3 linked regions of the Formosa agariphila KMM 3901 genome follow. Each later gene encodes a partner of the first gene's protein in a complex. Links are inferred from orthologs where the notes say so. Each region holds a gene or a part of one and is shown on either strand. Other genes may lie near its edges.

The links.
Region 2: the proteins of accD (region 1) and BN863_RS04555 are in contact, whole or in part, in a solved structure (PDB 8UXZ), measured with the Escherichia coli proteins. The link is inferred for Formosa agariphila KMM 3901 from one-to-one orthologs.
Region 3: the proteins of accD (region 1) and accB are in contact, whole or in part, in a solved structure (PDB 8UXZ), measured with the Escherichia coli proteins. The link is inferred for Formosa agariphila KMM 3901 from one-to-one orthologs.

The regions. Positions count from the first base shown.
Region 1 is NZ_HG315671.1:568,532-579,522, reverse strand. The notes cover bases 4,435-7,272. They hold accD (acetyl-CoA carboxylase, carboxyltransferase subunit beta), read left to right. Parts: upstream 4,435-5,343; coding sequence 5,344-6,201; downstream 6,202-7,272. Other genes in these bases: BN863_RS02415 (polyribonucleotide nucleotidyltransferase), read left to right, coding at 6,759-7,272; rpsO (30S ribosomal protein S15), read left to right, coding at 6,348-6,617; fbaA (class II fructose-bisphosphate aldolase), read left to right, coding at 4,435-5,108. In the rest of the region: porT (type IX secretion/gliding motility protein PorT/SprT), read left to right, coding at 1-549; BN863_RS02440 (RNA methyltransferase), read right to left, coding at 536-1,270; translocation and assembly module lipoprotein TamL, read left to right, coding at 1,377-3,908; more of fbaA, read left to right, coding at 4,041-4,434; more of BN863_RS02415, read left to right, coding at 7,273-8,990; BN863_RS02410 (hypothetical protein), read left to right, coding at 9,113-9,487; BN863_RS02405 (sigma-70 family RNA polymerase sigma factor), read left to right, coding at 9,579-10,442; rpe (ribulose-phosphate 3-epimerase), read left to right, coding at 10,580-10,991.
Region 2 is NZ_HG315671.1:1,041,675-1,052,711, forward strand. What follows is about bases 5,596-8,479. They hold BN863_RS04555 (acetyl-CoA carboxylase carboxyltransferase subunit alpha), read left to right. Parts: upstream 5,596-6,502; coding sequence 6,503-7,456; downstream 7,457-8,479. Other genes in these bases: BN863_RS04550 (DMT family transporter), read left to right, coding at 5,596-6,439; dnaB (replicative DNA helicase), read left to right, coding at 7,623-8,479. Outside these bases: BN863_RS04520 (FKBP-type peptidyl-prolyl cis-trans isomerase), read left to right, coding at 1-654; BN863_RS04525 (outer membrane beta-barrel protein), read right to left, coding at 735-1,319; BN863_RS04530 (transketolase family protein), read right to left, coding at 1,356-2,309; BN863_RS04535 (transketolase), read right to left, coding at 2,331-3,176; tRNA guanosine(34) transglycosylase Tgt, read left to right, coding at 3,347-4,477; BN863_RS04545 (LptF/LptG family permease), read left to right, coding at 4,534-5,556; more of BN863_RS04550, read left to right, coding at 5,543-5,595; more of dnaB, read left to right, coding at 8,480-9,167; BN863_RS04565 (hypothetical protein), read left to right, coding at 9,502-10,686; BN863_RS04570 (secondary thiamine-phosphate synthase enzyme YjbQ), read left to right, coding at 10,816-11,037. UniProt on the Escherichia coli protein: Component of the acetyl coenzyme A carboxylase (ACC) complex. First, biotin carboxylase catalyzes the carboxylation of biotin on its carrier protein (BCCP) and then the CO(2) group is transferred by the carboxyltransferase to acetyl-CoA to form malonyl-CoA.
Region 3 is NZ_HG315671.1:26,357-37,292, forward strand. The notes cover bases 4,103-6,885. They hold accB (acetyl-CoA carboxylase biotin carboxyl carrier protein), read left to right. Parts: upstream 4,103-5,141; coding sequence 5,142-5,630; downstream 5,631-6,885. Other genes in these bases: BN863_RS00135 (beta-ketoacyl-ACP synthase III), read left to right, coding at 4,110-5,105; accC (acetyl-CoA carboxylase biotin carboxylase subunit), read left to right, coding at 5,705-6,885. Outside these bases: BN863_RS00105 (LacI family DNA-binding transcriptional regulator), read right to left, coding at 1-850; BN863_RS00110 (PID-CTERM protein-sorting domain-containing protein), read left to right, coding at 1,194-1,391; BN863_RS00115 (riboflavin synthase), read right to left, coding at 1,398-1,991; 4-hydroxythreonine-4-phosphate dehydrogenase PdxA, read left to right, coding at 2,057-3,079; BN863_RS00125 (YceD family protein), read left to right, coding at 3,177-3,719; rpmF (50S ribosomal protein L32), read left to right, coding at 3,727-3,930; more of accC, read left to right, coding at 6,886-7,060; BN863_RS00150 (superoxide dismutase), read right to left, coding at 7,597-8,205; BN863_RS00155 (UvrD-helicase domain-containing protein), read left to right, coding at 8,338-10,936. UniProt on the Escherichia coli protein: This protein is a component of the acetyl coenzyme A carboxylase complex; first, biotin carboxylase catalyzes the carboxylation of the carrier protein and then the transcarboxylase transfers the carboxyl group to form malonyl-CoA.

The sequences.
Region 1 (10,991 bases):
TTACTCGGAAACATGAGGATTAATGATTATTTCGATTTACGTTTCGAACCAGGTCTTTACATTACCACTAGAAATTTACGTTATAATAAGTATCACTTTCAAGGTTATGAAACCACAGGTACAAATGGAAACAATTTCACTTATGATACTTACGACTTTGATGAAGATCCAAACGGCATACTAGATAGAGAAGTAAAATCGACATATATCCATCTACCTCTTTTATTAAAATTTTCAGCAAAACGTATAAACAACTTTAAGCCTTTTATTGTTGGAGGTCTATCTATGTCTTTAAACTTAAATAGTAACGAAGACAATTTAGAAGACAACCATTCGGGGCAATTCAGAATGACAAAACACACCTATTATTACGAAATAGGTGCTGGTATAGATTTCTATTTACCATACTTTAAATTCACACCATCTATTCGAGGAGTATTCGCTATGAACGATGAGTTAGTTCGTGACTATGATCCTGATAGTCCCTGGACTGGCAATATATCTAGTATGAAAACGCAAGGTATTTTTGTAAACTTTACATTTCAATAGACCGGCGTTTAAACTCACTTAACAAAATAGATGTTGCAGTAGCTACGTTTAAACTTTCCGTTTCTTTTAGCTCACCGAATCGTGGAATAGCAATTTTTTCAGTAATTAATGCTTCAATAGTTTTAGACACTCCATTTGCTTCATTGCCCATTACTAGTACCCCCGTTTCCGAAAGATTTTTGTGTGTATAAACATTTTCTCCTTCCATAAATGCGCCATAAATAGGAACATCTATTTCCTTTAAAAACGATTCTAGATCTAGATAGTTAATATTTACTCGCGTAATAGACCCCATTGTAGCCTGAACAACTTTTGGGTTAAAACAATCTACCGTGCCTTTATTACATATTAAATTATGTATACCAAACCAATCGCATAATCGAATAATTGTACCTAAATTTCCGGGATCACGAACATCGTCTAATGCTACGCAAAGTTGAGAAAGGTCTATAGGTTTTGATTTCGGAATTTCGAAAACAGCAAGCGCTTGATTTGGTGTCGTTAAAAAGCTAACCCGTTTTAAATCGGTTTCAGAAATAAGCGTTTCTTTAGTCGATTCCAGATTAAAAGGTTCGGTAGCGTATACATGTTGTAGTTTTAAGTCGGATTGCAACAATTCTTTAATTGTCTTAATCCCCTCAGCCACAAACAAATTGGACTCTACTCTATGCTTTTTAAGTTTTAATTTATTAATTAATTTTATTTGATTTTTTGATAACATTCAAATAATGTATTTTTGATTTTGTAAGCAACTTTTTTACGTGCTCTTAAATTAGATTGCAAACATAAAACAAGTCTTTTAAACGTTTTTAATTTCTAAAATATACTTGAAACAAAGGTTCTCAAAAATAGTATTATTTATTTTAATAACAGGTTTAATTACGGCATGTAATTCTATTAAAAACGTTAGCGAAGGAGAGCGTCTGTTAGTAAAAAACACGATTTACGTAGATAGCGTTCGTAATACTTCAGAACAAATAGATAATTTATTATATCAGGAGCCAAACAAGACCATGTTAGGTCTTCCTATACGATTATACATTTATAATTTAGCACGTCCAAACATCGATTCTATAATCGATACGCATTTAAACAAAACAGCAAAACATCGCGAACGTTTAGAACGTTTTTTATCTAAAAAACAGTTATCCCAATATATTAATTCTAGAAAAAGTCTAAATGCTTGGCTTAAAACAACTGGTGAAGCACCTTCTATAATTAACGAACCTCGCGCTATAAAATCTGTTAAGCGTTTAGAAGATTATTATATCAATAATGGTTGGTTTGATGTCAGCGCAAGCTACGACACCATACTAAAACCAAAACAAAAGGTTGAAATTGCATATCATGTAAACCGAGGAACACCATATAAAATCGACAGTATTTCTACCAAGATAATGTCTCCCGTTGTCGACTCGATTTACAATCAGAACAAAAGACGTTCTTTTATAAAAAAAGGAGAACGCTATACTACAGATAATTTTAAATCGGAGCGAGATAGAATCACTTCAAACCTAAGAAATAATGGTATTTATCAGTTTAGTCAAGACTATGTTATTTTTCAAGTTGACACTGTTGAGACTAATAAAAAAATGAATGTTGAAGTTCAAATTAAAAACTATAGCAGTAGTCGTAATGCCGATTCTATACAAAATGGCCCTTTTAAAGTTTATAAAATTAAAGATGTAAATATTTACACCGATAATTCTCATGAAAGCAGAGAGTACTCCATTAAGGATACTATAAAATATAACGGTTACAACTTATATAGCGTTCAAGACAAAATTGCTTATAAACCAAAAGCACTTACCGATGCCATTTTTATTAGCCCTGGAAATATATTTAGAGATATAGATCGTACACGTACCTATAAACACTTGAGTGAATTAAAGACATTTAGGTATCCAGATATTAATTATATAGAGAATCCAGATACCACACTTACGGCAAATATTTTTTTAACGCCACTTAAGAAATTTAATTTAGACTATAGCTTAGAAGTTTCGCAGAGTAACATTCAAATTATAGGTTTTACAGTATCGTCAAGTTTATTAGCTAGAAATATTTTTAAAGGTGCTGAGACTTTAGAATTATCAGGATTTGCTACTATTGGCGCATCAGATGATGCTGCGGATGATAAAGATAAATTTTTCGATATTAATGAATTAGGAGCTGATTTAAAACTCACAATACCAAGAATATTTTTCCCTATAAATACCGACAGTTTAATCCCTAAAACAATGTCGCCTACCACCCGAATAGGACTATCTATAGCAAGTCAGACCAATGTAGGACTAGACAAACGTTCATTTACAGGTTCTTTAAATTACAATTGGAGACCCAAACGAGGAATAACTCAAGCACTAGATTTATTTAACGCGCAATACGTTAGAAACCTTAATCCGGACAACTATTTTAATGTGTATAGCACATCTTATGATACTCTTGATGATATAGCCCATGACATAGATTATATTCCTAGCGATGAAGATTTATCTATTCCAGATGGTACTAATGAATTTATAGACGAAGTTTTAAGCGATAATCCGCCAAATGGCATTTCTGATGACGATATACAAACGGTTAACAATATCGATGAACGTATGATTCGTTTAACAGAAAATAACCTAATTGTATCTAGTGCATATTCCTTTATTAAGGACAGTCGTAGAAACCCATCCGATGAAGATTTTTTCATTTTCAGATTTAAGTTAGAATCTGCTGGTAACCTACTCGCTCTAGGGTCTAAACTTTCTAATAGCCAAAAAAACGAAGACAATCAATACGAATTATTTAATGTAGCCTATTCACAATTTATAAAGACGGAGTTCGATTACACAAAACACTGGGATTTAGGACACCAAAACATATTTGCTATTCGCGCTTTTTTCGGAATCGCAATACCTTATGGAAATTCAAACAATATCCCGTTTGCAAAAAGTTTCTTTGCCGGTGGTGCTAACGACAATCGTGCTTGGACCGCTTACGATTTAGGACCAGGAAGCTCACAAAGTAATGACGATTTTAACGAAGCTAACCTTAAATTAGCACTAAATATGGAACATCGTTTTAATGTTTTCGAAGATTTATACGGGGCCCTTTTTGTAGATGTTGGTAACATTTGGAACGTTTTCGATAATGTAGATGATGAATTTGCAACTTTCGATAATTTTAGCTCACTTAAAGACACGGCTATAGGAACAGGATTTGGGCTACGTTACGATTTTAGTTTTTTAGTTTTTAGATTTGATATCGGATTTAAAACCTACGACCCTTCTTATTCTGAAGGCGAAAGATGGTTTAAAGATTATAATTTTGGAAATGCCGTTTATAATGTCGGAATTAACTATCCGTTCTAAATACATTTTAAATTAAAAAAATACATCGTTTGCGCAGATTTTGGGTTAGTTAAGCCCCTAAAAACTTAAAAAAAACACTTAAAAGTATTACATTTGGTAATAATCAACATTCACAATAAATAAAAAATAACTATGGGACACAATATTAAACCTGGAGTTGCTACCGGGAAAGAAGTACAAGAAATTTTTAAACTTGCTAAAGAAAAGGGATTCGCTCTTCCAGCTGTAAATGTAATTGGATCTGATACTATTAATGGTGTTCTAGAAACTGCAGCAGCTCTAAACGCTCCTGTAATTATTCAATTTTCTAACGGAGGTGCCGTTTTTAATGCTGGTAAAGGATTAAGTAACGAAAACCAAAAAGCAGCAGTAGCAGGTGCTGTGGCAGGTGCAAAACACGTTCATGAATTATCTGTAGCCTATGGCGTACCAGTTATATTACACACAGACCATTGTGCTAAAAAATTATTACCTTGGATAGACGGTATGTTAGATGCTAGTGAAAAACATTTTGCTGAAACAGGAAAACCATTATTCAGTTCTCACATGATTGATCTTTCTGAAGAGTCTTTAGAAGAAAACATGGAGATTTGTAAATCTTACCTAGAGCGTATGAGCAAAATGGGTATGACTTTAGAAATTGAATTAGGTATTACTGGTGGAGAAGAAGATGGTGTAGATAATACAGATGTAGACGATTCTAAATTATACACTCAACCAGAAGAAGTAGCTTACGCTTACGAAGAGTTAAGTAAAATAAGTGATCAATTTACAATTGCAGCAGCATTTGGAAATGTACACGGGGTTTACAAGCCAGGTAACGTAAAACTGACTCCAAAAATTTTAAAAAATTCTCAAGAATATATCTCTAAGAAATATGGTGTAGGACATAATCATATCGATTTCGTTTTCCATGGTGGATCAGGTTCAACTGTAGAAGAAATTAGAGAAGGAATTAGCTACGGTGTAATTAAAATGAATATCGATACAGACATGCAATATGCATTTATGACAGGTATTCGTGATTATATGAAACAAAACGAAGCCTATTTACAAGCACAAATAGGAAATCCAGATGGTGCAGATTCTCCAAATAAAAAATATTACGACCCTAGAGTTTGGCTAAGAAAAGGTGAAGAAACCTTTGTAGCACGCTTAAAAAAGGCATTTGAAGATTTAAATAATGTAAACACATTATAAAAAAATCGTGGCGTTTTGCTGTTATTAAAAACAAAATTTTAATTTTGGCAAGAATATAGTTTAGTAAAAAACGGAGATGCTTAATTATTATTACTCTCTAAATTTCTGCTATATTTACATAACATTCAGTCTAACAGACATAAAGAAACTTATTTTTTTATGTCTGTTAGGAAAACGCTAAACGAAAAAATTTTGAAGTACATTTAGTGCCTCAGAATAAAAAATAGAAATCAATATGTCTTGGTTTAAAAGAAAAACAAAAGGTATTACTACCACCACCAACGAGAAGAAGGACACCCCTAAAGGCCTTTGGTATAAATCTCCAACTGGAAAAATAGTAGATACCGATGAATTAGAAGAAAATTTTTACGTGAGTCCTGAAGATGGATATCACGTTAGAATAGGAAGTAAAGAATACTTCGAAATATTATTCGACGACAATACGTTTAAAGAATTAGATGCTGATCTTACTTCTAAAGATCCACTAAAATTTGAAGACACTAAAAAGTATCCAGACCGTTTAAAAGCTGCTCAAGATAAAACCAGACTTAAAGATGCTGTAAGAACAGCAGTTGGTAAGTCTAAAGGGAAAGACATCGTTATAGCCTGTATGGACTTTAGCTTTATCGGAGGTTCAATGGGAAGTGTTGTTGGAGAAAAAATTGCACGTGCTGCAAACTATTCTATAAAAAACAATATTCCACTCATGATTATCTCTAAATCTGGAGGAGCTCGTATGATGGAAGCTGCACTATCTTTAATGCAATTAGCTAAAACTTCGGTTAAACTAGCACAATTAGCAGATGCAGGAATTCCTTACATTTCACTTTGTACAGACCCAACTACAGGAGGCACAACAGCCTCTTTTGCAATGTTAGGCGATATTAACATTAGTGAACCAGGAGCTTTAATAGGTTTTGCAGGCCCTAGAATTGTAAGAGACACGACAGGAAAAGAACTTCCTGAAGGTTTCCAAACGGCAGAATTCTTATTAGAACATGGCTTCCTAGACTTCATTACACACCGTAAAGATTTAAAAAACAGAGTTAACCTATATCTCGATTTAATTACAAATCAACCTGTAAGGGCTTAAATACAAAAAGAGACGTAATCGTCTCTTTTTTTTATCCTCTTTATAAAAGATTGTCAATATAATATTTAAATGATATAATATTACTATATTTGCCGCTTGGAAGAAAAGCTTCCATGTACATAAAAATCATTTAAATAAATATTGGAATGTATTTAACAAAAGAGTCTAAAGAAGAGCTTTTCGCAAAGCACGGTAAAGGAAAAAACGATACTGGTACTGCAGAAGGACAAATTGCGTTATTCACGCACAGAATTAATCACTTAACAGAACACTTAAAAAAGAATCGTAAAGATTATAATACTGAGCGTTCATTAGTAAAATTAGTAGGTAAGCGTAGATCATTACTTGACTACTTAACTAAGAAAGATGTCTTAAGATATCGTGCTATTGTTAAAGAATTAGGATTAAGAAAATAATAAAAGAGAGGCTTTATGCCTCTTTTTTTTAGTTATTACCCCTCGTAAGAGATATATAAAAAGCTATTACTTAGTTTTTCATTGGTCACCACACAACAACTACAACACAACGACCATTGTTTAATTAGAATAAAAAAATTTATGATTCCAAAAGTTTTTAAAGAGGTTATAGACCTTGGTGATGGGAGAGAAATTTCCATCGAAACCGGAAAATTAGCGAAACAAGCTCATGGATCGGTTGTAGTAACATCTGGAAAATGTATGTTATTATGTACATTAGTTTCAAATTACAAACAAAGTGATGTAGACTTTTTACCATTAACGGTAGACTACAGAGAAAAATTTGCAGCAGCAGGTCGTTATCCTGGTGGTTTCTTTAAAAGAGAAGCAAGACCAAGCGACGGTGAAGTATTAACTATGCGTCTTGTAGACCGTGTTTTACGTCCATTATTCCCAAAAGATTACCACGCAGAAACTCAAGTTATGATTCAGTTAATGTCTCATGACCCTGAAGTTATGCCAGATGCAATGGCTGGATTAGCCGCATCTGCAGCTATACAATTATCTGATGTACCATTCGAAACACCAATCTCTGAAGCTAGAGTTGGTCGTATTAATGGTGAATTCATCATCAACCCAACAAGAGCACAATTAGAAGAATCTGACATCGATATGATGATTGGAGCATCTGCTGATTCTGTAATGATGGTTGAAGGTGAAATGTTAGAAATTTCTGAAGAAGAAATGGCTGAAGCAATTAAATTTGCTCACGAAGCTATTAAAGTACAATGTGCTGCTCAAGTAAAATTAGCAGAAGCTTTTGGTAAGAAAGAAACACGTGAGTACGAAGGAGAAAGAGAAGACGAAGCTGTAGAGCAAAAAGTTAAAGAATTAACTTACGATAAAGTGTATGCCGTTGCTAAAAAAGCATCTGCAAAACATGAAAGAAGTGCTGCTTTCGAAGAAATTAAAGCTGAAGTAAAAGCATCTTTTACTGAAGAAGAATTAGAAGACTTTGGTGACTTAGTATCTAAATATTTCTATAAAGCTGAAAAAGCTGCAATTAGAGATTTAACTCTAAATGAAGGTTTACGTCTAGATGGTCGTAAGACTGACGAAATTAGACCAATTTGGTGTGAAGTAGACTATTTACCTTCTACACACGGTTCTTCAATATTTACACGTGGGGAAACTCAAGCATTAGCAACAGTTACTTTAGGTACATCTAGAGAGGCTAACCAAGTAGATATGCCATCTTTTGAAGGTGAAGAGCGTTTCTATTTACATTACAACTTCCCTCCTTTTTCTACTGGTGAAGCGCGTCCGTTAAGAGGAACGTCTCGTCGTGAAGTTGGACACGGAAACTTAGCACAACGTGCTTTAAAAAATATGGTCCCTGCAGACTGTCCTTACACAGTACGTGTAGTGTCAGAAATTCTTGAATCTAACGGTTCGTCTTCTATGGCAACTGTTTGTGCAGGAACAATGGCGTTAATGGATGCTGGTGTGCAATTAAAGAAACCTGTTTCTGGTATTGCTATGGGATTAATTACAGATGTAGAATCTGGAAAATACGCTGTATTATCTGACATTTTAGGAGACGAAGATCACTTAGGTGACATGGACTTTAAAGTAACAGGAACTGCAGATGGTATTACTGCTTGCCAAATGGATATTAAAGTAAAAGGATTATCTTACGAAATTCTTGTAAATGCTTTAAAACAAGCTCGTGATGGTCGTTTACATATCTTAGGATTAATTACAGATACGATTTCTGAACCTAATACAGATGTAAAAGAACATTCTCCTAAAATGATTACTAGAAGAATTCCTAACGAATTTATTGGTGCATTAATTGGACCAGGAGGAAAAGTAATTCAAGAAATGCAAAAAGAAACAGGAACAACTATCGTAATAAACGAAGACCCTGTAACTGAAGAAGGTATTGTTGAAATTTTAGGTGTAGGTAATGAAGGAATTGCAGCTGTACAAGCTAAAATCGATTCTATATTATTTAAACCTCAAGTTGGTAGCGTTTACGAAGTAAAAGTTATTAAGATGTTAGATTTTGGAGCTGTTGTAGAATATATGGAAGCGCCAGGAAACGAAGTCTTATTACACGTAAGTGAGTTAGCTTGGGAACGTACTGAAAATGTTTCTGACGTTGTTAATATGGGAGATGTATTCGATGTTAAATATTTCGGAACAGACCCTAAAACACGTAAAGAAAAAGTATCTCGAAAAGCTATTTTGCCAAAACCAGAAGGTTATGTAGCAAGACCACCACGCGATCGTGATGATAGAAAACCTAGAGATAATAGAAATCGCGACAACAAACGTGATGATAGAAAACCTAGAGAAAAAAGAGATTAAGTAATCTTTTAACTATATTTAAAAGCCAATTTTGTATTTTCAAAATTGGCTTTTTTTTATTCACAAAAACTTAAAAACCTGAATATTTGATTTTTACATCAAAAAGAGTTATATTATTAGCTATGATATATAATGACAAACTAAAATACTCAGATTTTTTAAATCAATCGATTACATATTTACAACAACACGGATTTGAAAACATTAAAGCAGATATAGAAGGCTATGAAACGCCAAAATCTTATCTCAAAAAAGGGAGTGAATTAAATGTTACACCAGACATCGTTGCAGAAAAGGAAGGCCGAAAACATATTTTCGATATTGGTTTAAAATCTTCAAAACCTAATTTATTAAAATCAAAGTGGTTATTTCTAAACACCTTAAGTAATTTAAAATCATATCGTTTTAAATTAATTACAACACGTGGTCACTTTAAATTTACAAATGATATGTTGGAAGACATTAATCTAAATCTTAAAAAGACAATTAAAATTTAAAAAATATCAAATCTTTTGTAACATTTTTAATCAAGCTTACGTATAACTACATACAAAGGAGTATTCACTTAATTTACAGGAGAACTTTACAATGAGACAACTTAAAATTACGAAGCAGGTTACAAACAGAGAAACAGCTTCGCTAGATAAATATCTTCAAGAAATTGGAAAAGTTGACTTAATTACCGCAGACGAAGAAGTAGAATTAGCGCAACGTATTAAGGCTGGTGATCAAATCGCTTTAGAAAAATTAACAAAAGCTAATTTACGTTTTGTGGTTTCGGTAGCAAAGCAATATCAAAATCAAGGTTTAACTTTACCCGACTTAATTAACGAGGGTAACTTAGGACTTATTAAAGCAGCACAACGTTTTGATGAAACACGTGGTTTTAAATTCATTTCGTATGCCGTATGGTGGATTCGTCAATCTATATTACAAGCATTAGCAGAGCAATCTAGAATTGTACGTTTACCATTAAATAAAATTGGTTCTATAAACAAAATCAATAAGACTTTTGCATTTTTAGAACAAGCTCATGAACGTCCGCCAAGTCCAGAAGAAATAGCCAAAGAATTAGACATGACGATTAACGATGTTAAGGAGTCTATGAAAAATTCTGGTCGCCACGTTAGTATGGATGCTCCACTTGTAGAGGGAGAAGATTCTAACTTATACGACGTATTAAATAGTGGAGAATCTCCAAATCCAGATCGTGAGTTATTACACGAATCGTTACGTACAGAAATTGAGCGTGCACTAGAAACATTAACACCTCGAGAAGCAGACGTTATTCGTTTATATTTCGGTCTAGGAAATCAACATCCAATGACTTTAGAAGAAATAGGAGAAACATTCGATTTAACTCGTGAACGTGTTAGACAAATAAAAGAAAAAGCTATTCGTAGGTTGAAACATACCTCACGTAGCAAAATATTAAAAACATATTTAGGATAAACCTAAAGACAATAACAAACAGTTTAAGCACTATTAGTGCGAAAGTTAACTGTTCGTTTTTTGATTGATGAAAGAACCTTCGGCTGATTACCGAGGGTTCATTTTTTTATATTACATTTGCCGAAAATTATAATTAAATGAGTTCTAAATTAATAGCACCATCTATTTTGGCTGCCGATTTTGGTAACCTGCAGCGAGATGTTGAAATGGTTAATAATAGCGAAGCCGATTGGTTCCATATCGATATCATGGATGGCGTTTTTGTTCCTAACATATCTTATGGGATGCCTGTTTTGGAAGCAATTACTAAACATGCTACTAAAACTATAGATGTACATTTAATGATTGTAGACCCTGACAGATACATTAAGACGTTCGCAGAAATTGGAAGTGATATACTTACCGTGCATTATGAAGCATGTACTCATTTACATAGAACACTTCAAGCTATAAAAGCCGAAGGTATGAAAGCGGGAGTTGCATTAAACCCACACACTAATGTTAACGTACTTGAAGATATTATTAATGATATCGATGTGGTTTTAATTA
Region 2 (11,037 bases), 480 kb from region 1 along the record:
CAAGTTGCTGATTCTGAAGAAGAAGATTTAATTTATACCATGTACTATTTAATGGTACGAGAAGGTGAAGGTGAAGTTATTCATTTTACAGATCGTGCTCATGTACAATATTCAGGAACATTATTAGATGGCACAATATTCGATAGTACCATTACTCCGGTAGGATTAAGTCTATCTTCTATTGGTGGTGAATATGGTGTGGTAGATGGATTTAAAGAAGGTGTTATAGAGTTTAAAACGTCTACATCAAATTCAGAAAACGGAGATGGTACAGTAACATATCATAAGCATGGAATTGGAGCTACAATTTTTCCATCTGGTTTAGGCTATTTTAGTGCTTCAACTACAAAAATACCACAATATTCTCCTCTTATATTTACACTTAGAACGCCAGGAGTAACGTATTTAGATCATGATAATGATGGTGTTTATTCGTATTTAGAAGATATTAATAATAATGGTGATGTTTATGATGATGACACCGATGGAGATGGTATTTATGATGTTTTAGATTTAGATGATGATGGTGACGGTGTATTTACTATTTGGGAAGATTTAGACGAAGATGGTGATCCTACTAATGATATTGGTGCAAATGGAATACCTAATTATTTAGACCCAACTGAAACAGCTTCGACTCAAGACGAAGACTAAATTCAAATTCTTTTGGATACAAAAAAATCCGCTTTAAGCATCGTCTTAAAGCGGATTTTTTTATGAATGATATGTTGTGTTTATAATTTAAAAGATACACTTAAAATAAGTTGGTCTGACCTCGCATCTACTGTAGCTACATCTAAGCCGTTGTTAGTAATGAAACGCATTTCGTAATCATTAAAACCGCGCTCGTACCTTAAATCAATTCCAATGCGTCTAATGTTTACAGCAAACCCAAAGTTTAATCCCATAGTAATATCTTCACTTCGGTCTTCCGCTTTTACGTCGTCTAGTTTAGAATCTATTATTAATTGAAATGCAGGTCCTGCAAAAACACTTAACGGACCAATAAGTCTAAAACCAACCAATACAGGTGCATCTACCTTTTGTACTAAAAAGTCTTTATGGTTATAACTACTATTCGTTTGCGTATACATCGCCTCGGTTTTTAAGTAAATTTTTGAACCAAATTTACCAAAAACACCCAGATGGAAACCAACGTTTCTGTCTGGGTGCTTTATTTGTTCTCCTATAGACGAAATATAATTTCCGTTAGAACTATAATTTAATCCGCCTTTAATTCCGAAACCAGAACCGGCTTGTGCAGAAGTTAGTTGAATTGCTCCAACAACTACACTAAGTATTAATATTAATTTTTTCATAGCAAGCGTTTTTTTTTAAACGCGAAACTACTAAAATTATTTCCTTTTTATTACGGTTTCGCAAGCCTTAACAATAGCTTCTGCATTTAAACCGTACTTATCCATTAGTTGTGCAGGTGTTCCAGATTCTCCAAACGTATCGTTAGTTCCTATAAATTCTTGAGGTGTAGGTTTGTTAGTTGCTAACACACGTGCAACACTTTCTCCTAAACCGCCCATTATATTGTGTTCTTCTGCAGTAACAATACATCCTGTTTTAGAAACAGAATCTATAATAGCTTTAGCATCTAAAGGCTTAATAGTATGTATGTCTATCACTTCGGCAGTGATCCCTTTTTCGTATAATGCTTTTGATGCTTCTAAAGCTTCCCAAACTAAATGTCCAGTGGCTACAATAGTAACATCTGCACCTTCTGTTAATTGAAGTGCTTTCCCAATTTCAAATTTCTGATCTGCAGGTGTGAAAATTGGCACAGACGGACGACCGAAACGTAAGTAAACAGGTCCTTTATGTTCTGCAATAGCAATAGTTGCCGCTTTAGTCTGGTTGTAATCGCAAGGATTAATAACCGTCATACCAGGTAACATTTTCATTAACCCAATATCTTCAAGAATTTGGTGTGTTGCACCATCTTCACCTAAAGTTAAACCTGCGTGAGAAGCACAAATTTTTACATTCTTATCTGAATACGCAATAGACTGACGAATTTGATCGTAAACACGACCTGTAGAAAAGTTAGCAAATGTTCCTGTAAATGGAATTTTACCACCAATAGTTAAACCTGCAGCAATTCCCATCATGTTTGCTTCAGCAATACCAATTTGAAAAAAACGTTCAGGATTTTCTTTAATAAATTCGTCCATTTTTAATGAACCAATTAAATCAGCACATAAAGCTACAACATTAGGGTTTGTTCTTCCAAGTTCGGCTAACCCTGCTCCAAATCCGCTTCTTGTATCTTTTTTCTCTGTATATGTGTATGTTTTCATTGTCTTTGTAAATTGTGAAGATTAATAGTCGCCTAAAGTTGCTGGGTTTTGAGCTAATGCGTTTTCTAATTGCTCGTCGCTAGGTGCTTTACCATGCCAAGCGTGTGTGTACATCATAAAGTCTACACCATTACCCATTACTGTTTTTAATAAAACACAAACAGGTTTTTCTTTTCCTGTTAATGCTTTAGCTTCAGCCATACCTTTTAATATCGCGTCTATATCGTTCCCTTCTTCAATAGTTATAACGTCCCAACCAAAAGCCACAAATTTAGCCTCTATGCTTCCCATTGGTAAAACCGTATCTGTAGCCCCATCAATTTGCTGTCCGTTTAAATCGATTGTACAAATTATATTGTCTACTTTCTTTGCTGAAGCATACATAATCGCTTCCCAGTTCTGACCTTCTTGTAATTCACCATCTCCATGTAAAGTGTAAACTAAAGAGTCATCTCCGTTTAATTTTTTTGCTTGAGCTGCACCAAGTGCAACAGACATACCTTGACCTAAAGAACCAGATGCAATACGTACACCAGGTAAACCTTCGTGAGTAGTTGGGTGTCCTTGTAACCTAGAATCAATTAATCTAAACGTGTTTAATTCTTCAACTGGAAAATATCCAGCATGTGCAAGTACACTGTAAAATACAGGTGAAATATGTCCGTTAGATAAGAAGAATAAATCTTCGTTAATACCGTCCATGTCGAAACCGTCTTTACGGTCCATGATTTCATTGTATAGGGCAACTAAAAATTCTGCGCATCCTAAAGAACCTCCTGGATGACCAGAATTTACTTTGTGTACCATGCGTAGAATATCTCTACGAACCTGAGTCGTTAAATCTTGTAATTCTTTTGTGTTAGCCATGTTTTATAACTTGATTTTTAAAGGCTCAAAAATAACCCTTTATGTCTGTTTAACAAATTAATGTTTTAGTAATTTACGTAAAGGTTTACGTTGATGTCTTTTTATATTTTTTTTAATACCAATATATCACAATGAGTTAATTATCTTTGCGCCCTGAAGAATTTTTGTACATGATATTCGATTTAAAAGCTAAAGACACACAAAGTAATGCCAGAGCTGGAGTAATTACTACAGACCATGGTAAAATAGAAACGCCAATTTTTATGCCCGTAGGGACTGTAGGTTCTGTAAAAGGGGTGCACCAGCGTGAACTTAAAAATGATATAAATCCCGATATTATTCTTGGGAATACCTATCATTTATACTTGCGCCCGAAAACCAAAATCCTTGAAAAAGCAGGTGGTTTGCATAAATTTATAAATTGGGATCGTAACATTTTAACCGATTCTGGAGGATACCAAGTGTATTCGTTATCTTCTAATAGAAAGATTAAAGAGGAAGGTGTGAAGTTTAAATCGCATATCGATGGCAGTTACCATGTGTTTACGCCAGAAAATGTAATGGAAATTCAGCGTAGTATTGGTGCCGATATTATTATGGCATTCGACGAATGTACGCCTTACCCTTGCGATTATAACTATGCAAGACGCTCAATGCATATGACGCACCGTTGGTTAGAACGTTGTTTAACGCATTTAGACAAAACACCGTTTACATACGATTATGCACAAACATTCTTCCCAATTGTACAAGGAAGTACATATAAAGATTTACGTAAGCAATCTGCAGAATATATTGCTGGAGTAGGAGCAGAAGGAAACGCTATTGGTGGATTATCGGTAGGAGAACCTGCAGAAGAAATGTATGCCATGACAGAAGTGGTAACAGATATTTTACCATGGGATAAGCCTAGATATTTAATGGGCGTAGGTACACCTATTAATATATTAGAAAATATTGCATTGGGTGTAGATATGTTCGATTGTGTTATGCCAACGCGTAATGCAAGAAACGGAATGTTGTTTACAGCTTACGGTTCTATCAACATAAAAAATAAAAAATGGGAAGACGATTTTTCTCCAATTGATGACATGGGCATCACTTTTGTAGATACAGAATACTCTAAAGCCTATTTAAAACATTTATTTTCGGTAAATGAATTATTAGGAAAGCAAATCGCAACCATTCACAATTTAGGATTCTATATGTGGTTGGTTCGTGAAGCGAGAAAACATATCTTAGCCGGAGACTTTAGAGTTTGGAAAGATATGATGGTTAAACAAATGGATAATAGGCTATAGGCTTGAAGATATTAGACTGGTACATATTAAAGCGGTATTTGCTCACATTTTTAATGATGTTGTTGCTCTTTATTCCTATAGGGATTACCGTGAATTTAGCAGAAAAAATTGGTAAAATTTTAGAAAGAGAAGTGCCTTTTGGAGAGGTGGCTTTGTTTTATTTAGACTTTACCATCTATTTTGCGCACCTACTTTTTCCGTTGTTTTTATTCCTGTCGGTTATATTTTTCACCTCCAAATTAGCGAATAATACAGAAGTTATTGCCTTTTTAAGTTCTGGTGTTTCCTTTTCAAGGTTTTTAAGACCTTACATGATTGGAGCAACTATTGTTGCATTATTGGCTTTGGTTTTAGGAATGTATCTAGCGCCAAAAGCAAGTAAAGGGTTTAACGATTTCGATTATAAGTACTTTAAAAACAATAGAAAAGCTGTAGAAACGGGTAGTGTATACAGACAAATTAACGATAACGATTTTATTTATGTAAGTAGTTTTGATGCTAAGAATAAATTAGGACAAAACTTCTCTTTAGAACATATTGTCGATAATAGAATGGTCTATAAAATGAGTGCTAGAAACATTCGTTGGATTGAAAAAGACTCTGTGTACCGCATGGTCGATTACGTAAAAAGAACAGTAGGTGTAGATGGCGATATTCTAGAATCAGAACGAAGAAAAGATACTGTTTTTAGTTTCGACTTAGTTGATTTAACTCCTCTAGAATATATTGCGGAGACCTTAACATATCGTGACTTAAACGAATTTATTGATAAAGAAAAAAAACGAGGGTCTTCAAGTATAGGACGTTACGAATTGGTAAAATATAGAAAATGGAGTTTACCTGTTTCTGTCTATATATTAACTATTATTGCCGTTGCTGTTTCGTCTCAAAAACGACGAGGAGGAATGGGAGTAAATTTAGCTTTCGGGATTAGTATTGCCATGGTTTTTGTCTTTTTCGACAAAATATTTGGTGTCATGGCCGAACAGTCAGATTTCTCACCAATTGTTGCCGTTTGGTTTCCTAATATTATTTTTGGGGTGCTAGCCGCCTACCTATTATATAATGCGAGACGCTAAATTACTTAATTACCTGCATGTACATCTATTGGTATTTATAGCAGGATTTACCGCCATTTTAGGAGAGTTAATAACCATAGATGCCATTCCTTTAGTTTGGTTTCGTATGCTTATGGCTACAGTTTTAATGTATGCATATATTCGTTTTAAAGGTATTGCTATTAAAATACCACCAAAAGCCATTGCTAGATTATCGTTCGCCGGAATTATAATTGCTTTGCATTGGATCACTTTTTTTGGAGCAATAAAAGCATCAAATATTTCAATTACGCTATCTATGGTATCTTCTGGAGCTTTTTTTGCTTCCATTTTAGAGCCAATTATTCATAAACGAAAAATTATTGCCTACGAAATGATCTTCGGTTTAGTCGTGGTTTTGGGCGTTTTTTTAATCACTCAAAGCGAACTTCAGTACATAGAAGGTATAATTTTAGGTATTGTTTCAGCATTTTTATCGGCTTTATTCGCTGTACTAAATGGAAAGTTTGTTAAAGAATATAGACCTTCTGTGATTTCAATTTATGAATTCATTAGCGGTGTCTTATTTATCACTTTATTTATTGCCCTTTTTGGTACGGGATTCAATCAAGAATTTTTTAATGTAAGCACTTCAGACCTGTGGTATCTATTTATTTTAGCCTCAGTTTGTACTGCTTATGCTTTTATTGCATCGGTAAAAGTTATGGAGCATATTAGTCCGTATACAGTGATGCTAACTTATAATTTAGAGCCTATTTATGGGATTATTTTAGCTCTAATTTTGTTCCCAGAAAAAGAAAAAATGTCTACTAATTTTTATTACGGTGCAGCAATTATTTTGGGAGCAGTATTGCTAAATGGTATCTTGAAAAATTGGAAAGCTTTAAAAAGAAAACAGTCTTAATGATATTTGAACGCTAAAGTTTTTATATTTGTAAGCTAACGAAAATAGAAATCCTTAATTGGTATGGAGTATTTAGAATTTGAACTTCCTATAAAAGAGCTTGAAGAGCAATTAGATAAATGCCAAATTATAGGCAAGGAAAGTGACGTTGATGTAACAGAAACTTGTAAGCAAATCGAGAAGAAGCTTATTGAGACTAAGACAGATATATATAAAAACCTGAGCCCATGGCAACGCGTTATGTTATCGCGTCATCCCAACAGACCTTATACATTAGATTATATTAAAGCCCTGTGCGGAGATACGTTTTTAGAGCTTCACGGCGATAGAAATGTAAAAGACGATAAGGCCATGATTGGTGGTTTAGGTAAAATTGGAGACCAAAGCTTTATGTTTATTGGTCAACAAAAAGGGTTTAATACCAAAACAAGACAATTACGAAACTTTGGAATGTCTAATCCAGAAGGCTATCGTAAAGCGTTACGCTTAATGAAATCTGCCGAGAAATTTGGAATTCCTGTAGTTACTTTAATAGACACCCCTGGTGCATACCCTGGTTTAGAAGCAGAAGAACGCGGACAAGGAGAAGCTATTGCAAGAAACATCTTGGAAATGACACGTCTAAAAGTGCCAATTATTACTGTAATTATTGGTGAAGGTGCTTCTGGAGGAGCGCTAGGTATTGGTGTAGGAGACCGCGTATTAATGCTAGAAAACACATGGTATTCGGTAATATCACCAGAATCATGTTCGTCTATTTTATGGCGTAGTTGGGAATACAAGGAACAAGCTGCCGAGGCTTTAAAATTAACTGCTACCGACATGAAAAAACAGAAGTTGGTAGACGAAATTGTTAAAGAACCTTTAGGTGGGGCACACACAGATCGCCAACAAACCTTTATAATTGTTAAAGATGCAATTTTAAAATCTTTTAAAGAGCTTAAAAACTTATCACCAAAAGATTTAGTTAAAAAACGAATGACAAAATATGAAAATATGGGTGTCTACAAAGACTAATCCTTTGATACCCTTATGTTATAAAACCTGAAGTTGAAAAACTTCAGGTTTTTTATGGTTATTAACAATTTTTATAAGTTGTTAACAGTTAGAATGTTGAAGAAAGGTTAACATCAAGACTTAAAAATCATATTATAATAGCACCATTTTAGTTACTTTCGCAGTTATGAAACAACCCAATCAATTACAAGGCTACAAAGTCGATAAAAGTACTTTAATCAATTTAGAACGTGGTAAAATTCCGCCACAAGCTACTGATTTAGAAGAGGTTGTGTTGGGTGCGATGATGATTGATAAAAAAGGTGTGGATGAAGTTATCGACATCTTAAGCTCCGATGCATTCTACAAAGATTCGCATAGACACATATTTGACGCTATATTTCAGTTGTTTGAAAATAGTGAACCGATTGACTTATTAACCGTTTCTACACAATTAAAGAAGAATGGCAAGCTAGATGCAGCAGGTGGCGATTTTTACCTGATTTCATTAACTCAAAAAGTGTCGTCTTCGGCACATATCGAGTTTCATGCACGTATTATTCTTCAGAAATTTATTCAGCGTAGTTTAATCAAGATTTCTTCAGAAATTATTGAAGAAGCTTACGATGAAACCAAAGATGTTTTCGATTTATTAGATGCGGCCGAAACCAAATTATACGAAGTTACCCAAGGGAACATTAAAAAATCGAGTGAAACTGCTCAAGATTTGGTAATTCAAGCCAAGAAAAAAATTGAAGAAATATCTAATAAAGAAGGATTAAGTGGTATTCCTACCGGATTCGATAAACTGGATAAATTAACTTCGGGATGGCAACCTTCCGATTTAATTATTGTGGCTGCTCGTCCAGGGATGGGAAAAACAGCATTAACCTTATCCATGGCGCGTAACATTGCCGTAGACCAAAATATACCAGTGGCCTTTTTCTCTTTAGAGATGGCATCTGTACAGTTAATTATGCGTTTAATTTCGTCTGAAACGGGATTATCTTCAGAGAAATTAAGAACAGGAAAATTAGAAAAACACGAGTGGGAACAGTTAAATGTAAAAGTAAAAGGACTTGAAAAAGCCCCGCTTTTTATAGATGATACGCCTTCACTTTCTATATTCGATTTACGTGCAAAAGCCAGACGTTTATCGTCGCAACACGGTATTAAATTAATCATGATTGACTACTTGCAGTTAATGACAGGTGGACCAAGCCATGGTGGAAACCGTGAACAAGAGATCTCGATGATTTCTCGAAACTTAAAGGCTTTAGCAAAAGAATTAATGGTGCCTGTAATTGCACTGTCTCAGTTATCGCGTGCGGTTGAAACACGTGGAGGTTCTAAACGGCCGTTACTTTCTGACCTTCGTGAATCTGGTGCGATTGAGCAAGATGCCGATATTGTATCGTTTATTTATCGTCCGGAATACTATAAAATTGAAGAATGGGATGATGACGAGCGTTCTCCAACCGAAGGACAAGCCGAATTTATTATTGCGAAACATAGGAATGGTGGTTTAGAAAATATCCGTCTGAAGTTCTTAGGACACTTAGGGAAGTTCGACAACTTAGACGATTTCGATTCGCCATACGAATTCCATAGTAAAATGAATACCAATCCAAATGAAGACTCAGGGTTTGCATCAGGAAATAGTTTCCCAACACCAACTGATGCCTTTGGTAGTGCGATGAATGAAGACGATGATAACGACGTACCGTTCTAATCTCAAAAAATAAATATGTTAACATAAACCACGAAATCTCTGCAAAAGGTGTTTCGTGGTTTTTGTTTTTGATTATGTTCTATTTAACTAGTTGTTAGTAATCTCAATTTTATATAAATGTGAAATGGATTAAGATTAATAGCAATAGAGAAATCAGGTTAAGATTAATAAAACATTAATACCAATCTTTTTATAAAGTGTTTTAAACCACATCAAAAATTAAGTATCTTTCAAATTCAATTTTCAGTCTGTAAATATTTTGAAACACATCCTATTTGTTTTCTTATTTCTATGCCTTTCAGCAAAAGCTTTTGCATCTTATGTTCTCATTCCTATGGATTCTGAGGGACAAAAAAACCATTTAAAAGCATATGGAATTACCTTTTGGACGCTCGATAAACAATTAAAAGTAAAGTGGTTGTTAAATTATCGTGGTGGTTCATTCTTGTTGCCAGATACAGATGCTATTCAAAAAGAATGTCAGATTCGTGGTGTGTCTTTCGAGGTGATATCAAATGAAAAAGCTGAAAGCATTCTAGAGTTAGTGGAAAGTCCGAGTCAGAATATGGAGTCCGTCGTGTTAGAAAAAGCACCTAAAATAGCAGTGTACACACCTAAAGGTAAATTACCTTGGGATGATGCGGTAACTATGGTGTTAACATACGCAGAGATTCCTTATACAACCGTATACGACGAAGATGTTTTAAACGATAATTTATTACTTTACGATTGGCTGCATTTGCATCATGAGGATTTTACAGGACAGTTTGGAAAATTTTATAATAGTTTTAAAACTACTGCCTGGTATATAGAAGATAAAAAAGAAGCCGAAGCTTTAGCGGCACGTTTAGGGTATAATAAAGTCTCTGAAGAGAAGTTAGCAGTTGCTCTAAAGATTAGAGATTATGTTGTTGGTGGTGGTTTTATGTTTGCCATGTGTAGTGCCACCGATTCTTTCGATATTGCTCTATCTGCCGAAGGTGTAGATATATGTGAAGCCATGTTTGATGGCGATGCTAGTGATCCCGATTATCAGAAACAGATAGATTATTCCAAAACCTTTGCGTTTACAGATTTTACCCTAGAGCGTAATCCTAAAGTATATGAGTTTTCATCAATAGATATGACGCCTAAACGGCGTATTTTTAAAGAAGCAGATTATTTTTCATTAATGGATTTCTCGGCAAAATGGGATCCTGTTCCAACCATGTTATGCCAGAACCATACGGCTTTGGTAAAAGGATTTATGGGGCAAACCACTTCGTTTACGCGAGATGAAATTAAATCGAATGTTTTGGTGTTAGGAGAAAATAAAAGTAATGGTGAAGCAAAATATATTCATGGTATAAAAGGAAAAGGTTTTTTTACATTTTATGGCGGGCATGATCCAGAAGACTATACGCATAAAGTAGGAGACCCTAAAACCGAATTAGAGCTACATCCCACGTCGCCGGGTTACAGGTTAATCCTTAATAATGTGTTATTTCCGGCTGCTAAGAAGAAGAAACAGAAAACGTAATTTGTTGTCGTTTAAGCTTTTTTTGATGTTTAATGTGTTTATATAGGGCTGACTAAAAGTAGGAAGAAGTAAACCGTATAAAAGCTCTTCATTTTAAATCTCGTGAATTTTTCAATATAAATTTCAATGATGAAAACGTATCAAAAAGAAATCACTTTAAAACCTTACAAACGCGGTTTTCATATTATTACCGACACTATTGTTACCGAATTCCCAGAGTTAAAACATATAAATGTGGGCATGCTTCAGGTGTTTATAAAACATACATCGGCGAGTTTAACTATTAATGAAAATGCAGACCCATCGGTACGTACCGATTTTGAAAGTCATATTAATGTGATGGTTCCCGAA
Region 3 (10,936 bases), 540 kb from region 1 along the record:
AAAAATCGCTGCTTGTAAAACTTATTATAGAAATATCATCTGGAATGTTATAACCACGGTCTTGTGCTATTACCATCGATTCTACAGCCGAAAACTCTTCAAGTCCTATAATAGCATCTACATCTTGGTAATCTAACATGGTTTTAATTTCTGTTTCAAAATCATACCTTGGTTTTATAAGATTAATTATTTTTTTATTTACAGGAAGTTTATAGTCTTCTAAAGCCTTTAGGTAACCATTTATACGTAACTTAATAATTCCTACATTATCTAATGTAGAGACCACAGCAATATGTTTACAGCCTGTTTTTATTAAGTGTTCGGTGGCTTTGTAGGCACAATTAAAATCGTCTACAATAACTTTATCTGTGTTGATTGAATCTGAAACTCGATCAAACATAACAATTGGGCCAGCATTGTCAATAAAGGATTTTAGATGATTAAACTGTTGCTTAGCTTCGGTTTCTTCGCTTAGTGAAATGAGTAAGCCGTCTACTAACCCATTTTCTAGCATATGTATAGAAGCTATTTCTTTTTCTAATTTACTATGAGAAACTATTGCAATCACATTATAACCTTTGTCGTTAGCCACTTGTTCTATACCACTAAATGTTTTTACGAAAAAAGGATTTAATATGGAAGGCATGATAACACCTATAGTTTTGGTCTTTTTATTTAATAGACTCAAAGCAATACTATTAGGTCTGTAGTTGTGTGTGTATGCGTATTCTTGAATTTTTAATTTAGTAGCATTACTAATTTCATGACTATCTTTTAAAGCTTTAGATACGGTAGCTATGGATACATTAAAAGTGTTAGCAATTTGCTTTAATGTGATGCGTTGTTTCATAGTGTATTTAAATTTGTAAAATTGAAACTGTAAAGCGTGAGTCTTATTGTAAAAGTATAAAAATAGCCTACATCTTTAACGTTTTAATATTATTATAAAATAAGTCTTCGCTGAAAATATTGTAACGCAGGTGTTTAATTAAATTAATTTTAAAAAAGAGGCAAACGACTCATTCTTTAATAAAATCAAACATATCTAGTAAAATAGTAGTAAGATTAGTTGTTTAGGTAATTTTTTTTATATTAAATTTACAGCCGTATAAAAATTGAGATTAAAACCTATATTAGATTTTAATTTTTTATAAATTATTTTGGTTAAGTTACTTAGCCATTAAATAGAAGTGATGCCAAATAAAATAAAACTTTTTATATTTACTTTCTTATTAATAGGTGCCGTGTCTATTGCTCAAACTAATATTGATGCTCCAGACGGTCCTCCGTTACCAGGAGCTCCAAATCCTCCAGGACTTCCTATAGATGGTGGTTTAGTTATTCTTATGGCAGCTGGTGCATATTATGGGGTAAAAAAATCTATTAAGTAATCTTTCTTACTTAATATCGAATTCTAATAAACGCTTTACGTACTTTCCTAATACATCGAATTCTAAATTTACAGTATCTCCTATTTTAAAGTATTTAAAATTTGTGTGCTCAAAAGTATATGGGATAATCGCTACACTAAACTGATTGCGTTTAGAATCTACAACCGTTAAACTAGTTCCATTTACTGTAATAGACCCTTTTTCAATAGTGATATTTTTGAGGCTTTTATCATATTCAAAAGTAAATAACCAGCTTCCAGAAGTTTCTTTAATATCAATACACTCTGCCGTTTGGTCTACGTGCCCTTGTACAATATGTCCGTCTAACCGGTCTCCTAATAACATGGCGCGTTCTAAGTTTACTAGGTCGTTTGTTTTAAGTGTACTTAAATTTGTTTTGTTTAATGTTTCTTGAATTGCAGTAACCGTATAAGTGTTGTCTTTAATTTCTACAACTGTTAAACAAACACCGTTATGAGCTATACTTTGATCAATTTTTAATTCTGAAGCTAAAGCACTTTCTATGGTTACATGTAGATTATCTTGATCTGATTCTAGATTTGCAACACGACCTAAATTTTCTATTATTCCTGTAAACATATTAATTCATTTATTTGGTTAAATTTGTAGTTGTAAAATTACGAACAAAATAGTTATCAAGTTTAATGAAGAAAGAAGAAAATATTATAGTTGGAATTTCAATTGGAGACTTGAATGGTATTGGAGGAGAGATTGTTTTAAAAACTTTCGAAGACCCAAGAATTCTAGAGTTTTGTACACCAGTGATTTTCGCTTCAGTTAAAGTGATGTCATTTTATAAGAATCACTTTAAAATGGATATAAACTTTAACGGAATAAATCAGATAAATCAATTGGTTATTGGTAAGGTTAATGTTTTAAATTGTTGGAAGGAAAATGTGTCTATTAACTTTGGAAAGGAAGATTTTAAAATTGGTGAATATGCTATTAAATCTTTAGAGTTGGCTACCGAAGCTTTAAAAACAGGAGGAGTAGATTTGTTAGTAACAGCACCTATTAATAAACATAATATTCAGTCAGAAAAATTTAAATTCCCTGGACATACAGATTATTTAGCACAAGAATTGGAAGGAGAAAGTTTAATGTTTATGATTACTGACACTTTAAAAGTCGGACTTTTAACTGATCATGTTCCAGTTAGTGAAATTGCAAACCATATTACTCCTGAATTAATCGAGAAGAAAATTAATACTGTTTACAAATCGTTACAACAAGATTTTCAAATTTCTAAACCAAAAATTGCTGTTTTAGGTATTAATCCGCATACAGGAGATAATGGGGTTATTGGTACTGAAGATGATGTTGTTTTACGTCCAACTTTAAATAAAATTAAAGAAAGTGGGAAGCTGGTATTTGGGCCATATGCAGCAGATAGCTTTTTTGGATCTAATAATTATAAGAATTTCGATGCTATAATTGCATCATATCACGATCAAGGATTAATTCCGTTTAAAACCTTATCATTTGGTGAAGGTGTAAATTACACTGCGGGTTTAAATAAGGTAAGAACATCACCTGATCATGGTACAGCTTTTGAAATAGCAGGAAAAGGTATTGCAAATGAGTCTTCATTTAAAGAAGCCTTATATTCTGGAATTCAGATTTATAAGCACCGTTTGGAATACGATAAACTAGTAAAAAGAGTGTAAAATATTAAATAAAAAAGATATAAACAAAAAAATGTTTATAAGTAAGCTTGTGTAAAATAAAAATTCATATATTTGCAGGCTCAAATTAGATATAGAAATGAAGCTGTTGAAAGAATTTACAATTCAATTCGTTGGATTAAAATTAGGAAAACATCAATTCGAATATCAAATTGGACAAGAGTTCTTTACACATTTTGGGTATGAAGATTTTAATGATGCTAACATTCAAGTAAATGTGCTTTTCGAAAAAAAGACCACCTTATTAGAATTGCATTTTGAAATTTCGGGAATTGTAAATGTCTATTGTGATGTCACAAATGAACCTTACGATCAACCTATTCAAAATGAATTTGATTTGGTAGTGAATTTTGGTGACGAGTATAATGACGAAGAAATTGACTTACTAGTTATTCCTCATGGGGAATACGAGTTAAATATACAACAGTATATTTACGAACTAATAGTATTGGCAATTCCAACAAAACGTGTTCATCCAGGAATTGAAGATGGAACGTTAAAGTCAGAGATACTCGATAAGTTAGAAGAATTAAGTCCTAAAATAAAGGAAGAAAAAAAAGACCAGGAGGAGTCAGACCCTCGTTGGAATACATTAAAGCAACTATTAACGGATAATAAATAAATAGAAAATGGCACATCCTAAAAGAAAAATCTCGAAAACAAGAAGAGATAAAAGAAGAACACATTATAAAGCAACTGCGCCACAAATTGCTACTTGTCCTACAACAGGAGAAGCTCACTTATATCACAGAGCTCACTGGCATGAAGGTAAATTATACTACAGAGGTCAAGTATTAATTGACAACTCAGAGGTAGAGGAAAATCTAGCATAAGTATTATGCACGCATATAAAAAAACGCTCCATTTGTGAGCGTTTTTTTTGTCATATAGTTTTCTATAAGTCAAAAACAACTTAATTTGCATCTAATTAAACTAAAAATTAAGTAATTTGGCCGTAAAATTGATGTTTCAGGTCTAATTATCTAAGTTTTGGTTCAATAATTTATACGTTATGAGTAAAATAACAGCGGCTATTACGGCTGTAGGAGCATATGTGCCAGAGCACGTTTTAACTAATAAGATGTTAGAGTCTATGGTTGAAACAAATGATGAATGGATTACCTCAAGAACAGGTATTAAAGAACGTCGTATTTTAAAGGAAGTTGGAAAAGGAACTTCTTTTCTAGCAATAAATGCAGCTCAAGACCTAATAGACAAATCTGGAGTAGATCCAAAGGAAATCGATTTAGTAATTGTAGCGACAGCGACACCAGACATGAAAGCCGCTGCAACAGCATCTTTTACTGCAACAGCAATTGGAGCCGTAAATGCATTTGCTTACGATTTAGAAGCAGCATGTTCAAGCTTTCTATTTGGAATGTCAACAGCGTCTAGTTACATTGAATCTGGACGTTATAAAAAAATATTACTTATTGGAGCAGATAAAAATTCTTCAATGATTAATTATAAAGACCGTGCAACATGTATTATTTTTGGTGATGGTGCCGGTGCAGTGTTATTCGAACCTAATGAAGAAGGTTTCGGGTTACACGACGAGTATTTAAGAAGCGATGGTAGTGGTAGAGATTTTCTACAAGCTACATATGGCGGATCATCTTTTCCTATTACTCCAGAAGCAGTAGCAGAAGGAAAGCACTTTGTGTTTCAAGATGGAAAAACAGTATTTAAGAATGCAGTATCTAATATGGCAGATGTTGCCGTAAAAATATTAGAACGAAATAATTTGACTAAAGACGAAATTTCTTGGCTAGTAGCACACCAAGCAAATAAGCGTATTATTGATGCTACAGCTAATAGAATAGATTTAGATTCGAAAAAAGTAATGACTAATATAGAAAAGTATGGTAACACCACTTCTGCTACATTACCATTATTGCTTAACGATTATGAAAAACAACTTAAAAAAGGCGATAAATTAGTTTTTGCAGCTTTTGGAGGTGGTTTTACATGGGGATCTATTTATTTAACTTGGGCATACAACTCTTAATTGACTAGTAATAACTTATTTAAAATCTAATTTATTATGGATTTAAAAGACATTCAAAATTTAATCAAATTCGTTGCCAAATCTGGAGCAAGCGAGGTTAAATTAGAAACAGACGATGTAAAGATTACCATTAAAACAGGTGGTGACGATAAAGGTGAAACTACTACTTATGTACAACAAATACCTGTAGGCGCACCCGTGGCTCAGGCTCCTGTTGCACAACCTGTAGCAACAGCCGCTCCTGAAGCTGCAGCAGCGCCAGCTGTCGCAGACCCAGATTCAAAATACATTACTATTAAATCTCCAATCATTGGAACGTTATATAGAAAACCCTCTCCAGACAAACCACTGTTTGTAGAAGTTGGACAAACTATAAACGAAGGCGATGTACTTTGTATTATTGAAGCAATGAAACTTTTTAACGAAATTGAATCAGAGGTATCTGGTAAAATTGTTAAAGTTCTTGTAGACGATGCGTCACCAGTAGAATTTGATCAACCGTTATTTTTGGTAGATCCATCATAACAAATTTTAAAATTCCAAAACAAATCCCAATAGACTTGGAATTTGGAATTTGAGATTTTTAAATTGTACATGTTATGTTTAAAAAAATACTAATAGCCAATAGAGGAGAAATAGCACTACGTGTTATTAGAACCTGTAAAGAAATGGGAATTAAAACGGTTGCAGTGTATTCTACAGCCGATGCAGAAAGTTTGCATGTAAAATTTGCAGACGAGGCCGTGTGTATTGGCCCAGCACCAAGTAGTGAATCCTATTTAAAAATGTCTAATATAATTGCAGCTGCAGAAATTACAAATGCAGATGCTATTCACCCAGGATACGGGTTTCTTTCAGAAAATGCTAAATTTTCTAAAATATGCGAGGAACACGATATTAAATTCATTGGGGCGTCTGCCGAGATGATTTCTAAAATGGGTGATAAAGCTACTGCAAAAGAAACCATGAAAGCTGCCGGTGTACCATGTGTGCCAGGAAGTGATGGTATTATAGAAGACTTTGAAACTTGTCAAAAAATAGCTCTAGAAACCGGATATCCTGTAATGCTTAAAGCAACAGCAGGTGGTGGTGGTAAAGGAATGCGTGCCATTTGGAAAGAAGAAGACTTAAAAGACGGGTGGGATTCTGCACGTCAAGAAGCTAAAGCTGCCTTCGGAAATGATGGTATGTATATGGAGAAACTTATAGAAGAACCTCGCCATATCGAGATTCAAATCGTAGGAGATTCTACCGGAAGAGCTTGTCATTTATCAGAACGTGATTGTTCTATTCAGCGTCGTCACCAAAAACTAACAGAAGAGGTGCCTTCGCCGTTTATGACTAAGAAATTACGAGACGAAATGGGTAAAGCAGCTGTTCAGGCAGCAGAATATATAAAGTATGAAGGTGTAGGAACTATCGAATTTTTGGTAGACAAACACCGTAAATTCTACTTTATGGAAATGAATACGCGTATTCAAGTAGAGCACCCAATTACAGAGCAAGTTATAGACTTCGACTTAGTAAGAGAGCAAATTATTGTTGCTGCTGGAGTGCCTATTACTGGTAAAAACTACACCCCTAACTTACATTCTATCGAATGTCGTATTAATGCTGAAGATCCTTACAACGGATTCCGTCCGTCGCCAGGTTTAATTACAACATTACATGCGCCAGGTGGTCATGGTGTGCGTCTAGATACGCATGTTTATGCAGGATATAGTATTCCACCAAATTACGATTCTATGATTGCAAAGTTAATTACAACAGCGCAAACTCGTGAAGAAGCCATCAGTAAAATGAAACGTGCTTTAGACGAATTCGTAATAGAAGGTATAAAGACAACAATTCCGTTCCATAGACAGTTAATGGATCACCCAGATTATATTGCTGGGAACTATACCACAAAATTTATGGAAGATTTCGTAATGGAAAAACCTCCAAAAGAAGATTAAAACAAAGCAACTCCGGAATTTATTTCGGAGTTTTTTTATGGTGTTACTTTTGCAAAAAAGCAAAAGTCAGGCTATCCACTATATCTTTTATTTTTAAAAAAATAAAAGGATGCCGTTTCTATCCTTAACACAAAAAGTGTCTTTCAATAGGTAAAAATTAACATCATAGTTTACATCAAAACTCTTCTTGTAAACATTAATCTTATATCTAATTAGTTGCTTCAATCACTTTAGTATTATAATGATATTTATGTAAATAAATGGTTTTATAATTCAAGGATGTTCAAAAAAAGGTGCCATTTAACACCCTTTTTTCCCGTTAGACTAATTTTTAGGTATTTAAACTAGTTTTCTTTTAGTGAAGTAGTAGCGCAGTATATATTTGTATCACCATAACATAAGTAGGTTAAGTTCATGGTAGATTTGGGGCAAAAAGGTGAACTTAACAGTTCACCTTTTTCATTTTAAAATGGTTTCTAAAAAAAATCGGACTATAAATTAATATAGCCCGATTTCAATATAAAATTTAAAACGTTTTATTTTGCTTCAGCATAACGACGTTCTACTTCATTCCAGTTAATTACATCAAAAAATGCATTAATATAATCTGGTCTTCTATTTTGGTAGTTTAAGTAGTAAGCGTGTTCCCAAACATCTAATCCTAAAATAGGAGTTCCGTCACAATTAACACCTGGCATTAATGGATTGTCTTGGTTTGGTGTAGAACATACAGAAACTTTACCTCCTTTATGTACACATAACCAAGCCCAACCAGAACCAAACTGTGTTGCAGCAGCATTACTAAAAGCTTCTTTAAAAGCATCAACAGATTCGAAAGCCTCTTCAATAGCTGCTTTTAAATCTCCAGATAAACGACCTTTACCTTCAGGGTTCATTATTTCCCAAAATAAAGAGTGGTTATAAAATCCACCACCGTTATTTCTAACTGCTCCATTGCTCATGTCTAAACTAGTAAGAATGTCTTCAATAGATTTTCCTTCTAATTCAGTACCCTCAATAGCGCCGTTTAATTTGGTAGTATATCCTTGGTGATGTTTAGTATGATGTATTTCCATTGTACGAGCATCGATGTTTGGTTCTAATGCATCGTAAGCATATTGTAATTTCGGTAATTCGAAAGCCATAATATTGTGTTTTTTAAGATTAATAAAAATTTCTTCCTCAAATTTAAGGATAATACGTGTCAATTAAAAATAATTAATTGTTATCAAACCATTGATAGTTTTTATCTTGTCTACAAAAATTATTTAATAGACATGGAGAGTAAAGCGACTTTTTCTATTTACGATGCTTCTGCGGGTAGTGGAAAGACATTCACGCTTGTAAAAGCATACTTAACAATCTTATTTAAATCTAAAAGTCATTTTCAGTTTAAAAATATTTTAGCTATAACATTTACAAATAAGGCTGTTTTCGAAATGAAAGAGCGTATTATTAACACGCTTAAAGAATTTTCTAATGAAAATGTGCTAGTAGACGGAAATGATATGTTTTATATGTTATGCGAAGAGTTGCAAATGCAACCAGAAGCTTTACATAGTAAATCTAAAATGTTGCTGCATACAATTATTCATAATTATGCGGCTTTCGAGATTTCTACAATCGATGGTTTTACGCATAGAATTATAAGAACGTTTGCTCACGATTTAAAATTACCTTTAAATTTCGAAGTCGATTTAGATTCCGAAAGTTTACTAAATAAAGCGGTAGACCAATTAATTGCAAAAGCAGGTACCGATAAAGAAATTACCGATGTCTTGGTGCGGTTTGCTATAGAAAAAGCAGACGATGATAAAAGTTGGAATATTGCCTTAGATCTCTATAAAATTGCAAAACTGCTTATTTACGAAAATGATATTCCGTATCTGGAAGCCTTAAAAGATAAGGAACTTTCAGATTTTAATACACTTAAAAAACAACTCTACAACGATTTAAATACTCTAGAGGCTAGTATTACTGAAGCTGCAAAACACATATTAAATACATTCGAAAATAACGATTTAACCGTTAAAGATTTTTCAAGAGGAACGTTATATAATCATTTTGTAAATGCTTCAGAATTTAAAATACACGGACTTTATAAGAATCAATTAGAGGCGAATATTAAAGACGCTAAGGTGTATACAAAGACACTTGAAGCTTCAAAAAAAGAGCTTATAGATGGCCTTTTACCAGAAATAGAATCGACTTATTTAAAAATTAAGCAAGCCGTTTATTTATTTAAATTCAGAAAAACAATTTCTAAAAATCTAACACAACTTTCAGTATTAAATGCCATCAATCAAGAGTTGATAGCGCTTAAAGAAGACGAAAACAAAATGTTGATTTCAGAATTTAATACCTTAATAAGTCAACAAATTGCGTCGCAACCTACACCTTTTATTTACGAACGGTTAGGAGAAAAGTTCAATCACTATTTTATAGATGAATTTCAGGATACATCTAAAATGCAATGGAATAATTTAATTCCATTAGTGTCGGAAGCTATAGATGCACAAGATGTCGAAAAAGATTCTGGGTCGCTTATGATTGTGGGCGATGCAAAACAAGCCATTTACAGATGGCGTGGCGGAGAAGCAGAACAGTTTATAGAATTATCCGATTTAAATTCTAATCATAATCCGTTTAATACTCCTAAAAACATACAGTCTCTAGACACTAATTACAGAAGTTTCAAAGAGGTTATTCATTTTAATAATACGTTTTTTAATCATATTTCTGGAATGGCTTTTAGTGAAGAGGCCTATGGAAACTTATATCAGCGTGCCAATCAGAATCAAAAAAATCCAAATGAAGGGTATGTAAATATTTCGTTTTTAGATTTAAAAGATGAAGACCGAGACGAGCTCTATCCGGAACAAGTGTATAATACAATTCAAGAATGTATTACGAATGGCTATCAGTTAAAGGATATTTGTATTCTTGTTAGAAAAACCAAGAATGCTGTTGTTACTGCAGATTATCTAAGCAAACAAGGTGTACCAATAATATCATCAGAATTACTACTGATTAAGCAAGCTCCAGAAGTACTATTTCTTACGCATCTTGCAACAGTATTATTTCAACCTAAAAATGCAGAAATAAAATCTGAAATCTTATACTTCTTAGCCGAAAAATTTAAGGTTGAAGATAAACACCATTTTTTTGCTAAACACATTGCGTTAGACAATGATGCATTATTTAAAAGCTTCGAACAATTTGGAATTTTTACAAGTGCCAAAGCATTAATACAATTACCATTGTTTGATATGTTTGAAACCATGGTTCGAGAATTTAATTTGGTAACATATTCTAATGCTTATATTCAGTATTATTTAGATGTTGTTTTAGAATACACTCACAAAAAAGATTCAGACATATTTGGTTTTTTAGAATATTTTGAAGCTAAAATAGATAAGCTTAGTATTGTTTCTCCCGATGGGCAAGACGCAGTGCAGATTATGACCATTCATAAATCTAAAGGTTTAGAGTTTCCTGTAGTGATATTTCCGTTTGCCGATTTAAATATTTACGAAGATATAGAGCCAAAAGAGTGGTTCCCTTTAAATGCAGAAGAGTTTAATGGTTTCCCGTATACATTATTAGATTACAATAAGTCTAATTTTGAAGAATTTGGCGACGAAGGTCTTGCAATTAGTACAAAGCACGAATCGGAATTAGAATTAGACAGTCTTAACCTATTATATGTAGCGTTAACCAGACCTGTAGAGCAACTGCATATAATTAGTAGTTTAGCTTATGATGCAAGGAAGAACATTAACCTTAAAAAATATAGTGGGTTGTTTATGGATTATCTTATGCAGAATCAATTGTGGCAAGACGATACTTTTAATTATCGTTTTGGGAACCCAATGC